2 regions of the Colwellia sp. BRX8-7 genome follow, and region 1 is predicted to be linked to the other one. Evidence: riboswitches for the same ligand, from Rfam matches in the RefSeq annotation. Region 1 holds a riboswitch; the other holds the start of a gene.

Region 1 (2,485 bases):
TAATAATTTAGCCTGCTTTTTTGATAGCTTTATGTGTTTAGCAGTTAATTCAGCTAATTGAAGGTAATGTTGATATACAGCTTTATTGTTTAATAGACTTGAGGTCTCTGCTAATAGAATTAACGAGGTTAAATAAGGCTTATTTAAGCTCTTTTCATTAAATGTAGCACTGGCTGATAATAGCCAATTATGTGAGTCACTAAATTCTCCCTGCTTTAATAACACCTCTGCCAATCCTAATTCAGCATAGGCAGCACTAATTGGAGCATTTTTATTTTTGCCGTGTTTTTGTGCTTCCCAAAAAGCATTGTAAGCATCATCAAATAAATTTAACTGAAAATAAGCACGGCCTAAGTGTAAATAAGTTTGGTCAATATTAGCCAGTTTGTCTAAATCAAATTTTAACGTTAATAGCTTATTTTGCATGGTTAGCGATGTTTGATAATCGCCTAAATAATAATATGCCGTTGCTAAAATTTCTAAAAGACAAAGGTGATCCTCATACTGAGGATTTACCGAAATCAGCACCTTAACTTGATTAAGATCATTCATCGATAAATCGTTTTTATTTTGCAACGCATAGGTAACAGCTCGATAACTCAAAGCAATTAAACGATATTTTAGCACTTGTGGAGAATCTGCCATTAAAATGACATTGGTTGCTATATTTTGAGTTTGCTCATACTTCTCCTGTAAAAAATAGCCATCTGCAACTTTCAGTAATAAATTAAACTTTATGGCTGGTTCGAGTCCTTGCAGAGAAATTCCATCTTGCGCAAAATGAAATGCTTCGCTATTTTCACCTTTATTATTGGCAACATCAGCAAGAAGGATGAAGGTTTTCCCACGAATTTGGACGGTATAATTTTCTTGAGACCCCAAAATTTTTTTTGAAAGTGTAATGATCTCTTCGTAGGGAAGGTTTTCAGCGTCTTGTAAAAAATAGCGTTCAACATCTTTAATGTTTTGCTCAACGTTTAAAGCATCATTGGCAAAACAAAATAAAGGGGCTATAAAAAAACAAAGGATCAACAACAGTTTACAGGGCATTATTAACTAAAATCCTTTATCTAATGATCAGTAGAGTGATCAGCCATAACCTATAAATTTATCTATTACTTATAGGCTTTCGTTACGGTTCAACAAATTATTCATAATAAAGGTTTACAAGCATAGTTCAACGCTTATAATGAATTTAGAGTTTCTAAAACTCGAAAAGGGCAAATCTAGTGAAAGCTAGAGACGCAAAGTTACCGGTCTAAGGGGAAACCTAGGATAGCGGAACTGCCAAGTATAGATATAGTGGGGGCTTGTCTTTATTTTGAACAGTTTGCTTTCGGTATACTTTGCGGTCCTTCCCTTCTTTTTAATTATTTTCTGTCATATATTACCTTCATTTAAAATACTATATAACTAAATATATGTTTTTTATAGACAAAAAATATATGTGGTACTTTACTTGTTTATACTAGAAAATGGTCTATTGATATTGTTAATTGGGTGTAAAAATTGAGATGGAACAATGAAGTATCATGATTCCATAAAACAAGCTGAACTAAAAATGAGCATGGCCGTAAAACAATTACAGCGATGGTTTTTACCTGTCAGCCCAATTAATTATTCAGTTAGCTACGAATATATTAATAAAAAAAACATTCTTCTTAATACTGCCATTGAAAATAAACTTGCCACGGGTAAAAAGCTTGATGATTTTTTCATTGAAGAAAACTATCGTCAATTCATTTTAGGCCAAAGTAAATTCAGAGATGAACTCATTGACGACCTTGATGACGTTGTCACCCATGTTGAAAAAAACAGCCAAAAATCATCGCAGAGTATTAATAAACTTATTACCACGCTAGACAGCAATATTTCTGATCTACAATCTGCCGATAAAGAAAAAATAGTCGTTGCGGTAAATAGTATTCGCCAGGCATCTAAAGCCTTTAAACTACACCAACAAAAATTTGCTGAACATATTTCTTTTACCCGTAAAAAGACCCAGGCGTTAAAAGTTGAATTAAAAGAAGTACGTGAAGAAATTTACATGGATCCACTTACCGGTCTTTATAATCGTAAAGCTATGTCTAAGCATTTAGATTTATGGCTAACAGAAGATCCAAGTCGGCAAGTTGCCGCAATTGTCGTCTGTGTTGATCAAATTTCAGAAGTTAATCTGCAATTCGGTCATTTAATAAGTGATGTTCTCTTATCAAAAATAGCCAGTAAAGTGAGTAGTTATGTTGATGGCAGCGGTCTACCAATACGTTCAGGTGGCGATGAATTTTTAATTCTGTTACCTGATATTGACAAAGAAAGTGCTCGAGAAATTGCCAGTAAAATAACACATGGCGTTGAAAAGCTTCGCTTTGTTAGTAGTAAGTCTGGTATTAGATTACCTCAAATGACATTGTCTACTGGTGTAGACACCTTTAATATTGCTGAAAATGCCAGCAGTATCTTAAAAAAATCACGTCTGTTACTA
Region 2 (2,485 bases), on a different contig from region 1:
TCGACTGGTATTAATATTCTTCCAAACCCATTCTAATTTTTTTACCCCCAAATGAAAGCATGAAGAATAACAGGCTAGCGCTGTGGTATTTATAGCACCAGCAGAGGTGCCACATATAATGGGAAAGGGGATGCCATGATTTCTAGGGACAAATTTTGATATCGCAGAAAGCACACCTACTTGATAAGCCGCTCGAGCGCCACCGCCAGTAAGTACTAAAGCATTCTTACTGTCTTTATAACTTCTTTTATTCAACATGTATATCGCAGTCTTCTTCGTATAACTTAAGTGTAATCAGTTTTTTAACCTGGTGCTAGCTTAACGAGTCAAAAAATAGATTGAAATGACTAAGGCAAAAAAAAGCCTGCAGAAGCAGGCTTTTTAAAATGACATAGAATTATTATCTAGTAAAACAGTACACTTGATTGAACAAATAACATCTACTAAAAAATAAGTTTAGCTGCTAACGCGTTCGTTAGCTGCGTCTATCAATGGTTGCGATCCGGTTTGCAAAATAGCTAAGTTTTCAGAAACAACTTTCTTTGGTAACTTTGAAATCATCAAAGAACCTGTTTTAACTGAACCATTAGACGATGCAAACGCCAACAGATTCTGTCCATTACACTCAATACCATGAAAGATAGTGCGAATTTTTAATCTATTCGTTTTTAAGAACGAACGCATGCGTTTCTTGTCGTCTGCAGCTACATACTGGCAAACGCTTTGAGCGATGTCAGCAGCTTGTGCTTTCGGCGCCGATACAACAGACGTTAATGTTAAAATAGTGATGGTAGAAGCTAGTAATAATTTTTTCATTTTAGTAACCTTGTAATTAATTTAGTTAGTAAAGGAAAAAACCACGGGATGTACCTTGTATAACGAGGTGACTCCGCTGTCATAGAATTTATATATAAAACATAAATCCCTTAGACCGGTGGTTTTGCGTAACACGATTTCACGTGTTTTGCCTTTTCTTTGTCTCTTTTAGTATTGCGAATTGAGCCTATAAATGCAAGAAAAATGTGTAATACGCTAGTGACATGCGTAAAGAAATTTAATAAAAAAAACACTTTTATCAATTTTTTTTCAAATAGAACATGTGCTTAATCGAATGGTTGACTATCAAAACCGTTAAGTGAACTTTAATGTAATGTTAAAATATAGGGTAAAAAAAAAGAGCTGAAGCTCTTTTTTTATTTAATCGTATGATTAATATGCCGCTAGGTTATTAAAATTTCATTTCAGGGACATGCTCAGGAACAATTAATTCACCTTCAGTGAGTTTTATTATTTCCTCAATACTGACCCCTGGCGCTCGCTCTAATAAATGAAACTTGCCATCTTTAATTTCGATAAAGGCTAAATCAGTTAATACTCTTTTAATACAACCCTTACCTGTTAACGGTAAAGTGCAGTTAGATAAAAGTTTTGAAACACCATGTTTAGAAGCGTGAGTCATAGTAACAATAATATTGTCAGCACCCGCAACTAAATCCATAGCACCGCCCATACCTTTAATCAGCTTGCCTGGGATCATATATGAAGCAATGTTACCGTTTACATCGACCTCAAAGGCACCTAGTACGGTTAAGTCGACATGTCCGCCACGTATCATTGCGAATGACTCGGCACTATCAAAGATAGAGGCACCTTTTGCCATCGTGACCGTTTGTTTACCGGCATTAATTAAATCTGCATCAATTTCGTCTTCGGTGGGAAACTGTCCCATGCCAAGTAAACCATTTTCAGATTGAAGCATTACTTCTATTCCCGCAGGAATATAGTTAGCAACTAACGTTGGAATACCTATACCTAAGTTAACGTAATAACCGTCTTGTAATTCTTGTGCTACACGTTGTGCTAGCTGTTCTCTTGTTAAAGCCATTGTTTAGTCTCCGGAATTATTTATGACTGAGCAGTACGAACAGTTCGTTGTTCAATGCGTTTTTCAAATGTACCTAAAATCAATCGATTAACATAGATACCTGGTGTATGGATTTGGTCTGGGTCTAGCTCGCCAGGTTCAACTATCTCTTCAACTTCAACGACGGTAATTTTGCCTGCCGTTGCTGCCATAGGATTAAAGTTACGTGCTGTTTTTCTAAAAACTAAATTACCGTAACGGTCGGCTTTCCAGGCTTTAACAATGGCAAAGTCACCTTTAATTGCGGGCTCAAGGATATACATTCTACCGTCTATTTCACGCTCTTCTTTACCTTCTGCTACCGGTGTTCCATAACCTGTTGCCGTAAAAAAAGCGGGTATACCAGCACCACCAGCTCGCATTTTTTCAGCTAAAGTGCCTTGTGGTGTGAGTTCTACTTCTAATTCACCATTCATCATTTGACGTTCAAATTCAGCGTTTTCACCAACATATGATGCAACAATTTTTTTGATTTGACGGTCTTGCAGTAACACACCTAAACCGAAATCATCGACACCACAGTTATTTGAAACCATCGTTAATGCTTTAGTGCCTTTGCGC

What was found. A riboswitch is a leader RNA that binds a small molecule or an ion and turns the genes downstream of it on or off. The one in region 1 is predicted to bind cyclic di-GMP.
Region 2: another riboswitch for cyclic di-GMP. It lies ahead of H4J57_RS17835 (DUF3718 domain-containing protein); the one in region 1 lies ahead of H4J57_RS13485 (GGDEF domain-containing protein).

The regions. Positions count from the first base shown of each region.
Region 1 covers NZ_JACGVP010000013.1:27,376-29,860, forward strand. Annotated here, with positions in the region: gene H4J57_RS13480 (hypothetical protein) at 1-1,050, opposite strand, end outside; cyclic di-GMP riboswitch class I at 1,210-1,292, shown strand; gene H4J57_RS13485 (GGDEF domain-containing protein) at 1,523-2,485, shown strand, end outside.
Region 2 covers NZ_JACGVP010000024.1:19,519-22,003, reverse strand. Annotated here, with positions in the region: gene H4J57_RS17840 (patatin-like phospholipase family protein) at 1-258, opposite strand, end outside; gene H4J57_RS17835 (DUF3718 domain-containing protein) at 457-816, opposite strand; cyclic di-GMP riboswitch class I at 880-979, opposite strand; gene H4J57_RS17830 (3-oxoacid CoA-transferase subunit B) at 1,229-1,885, opposite strand; gene H4J57_RS17825 (CoA transferase subunit A) at 1,906-2,485, opposite strand, start outside.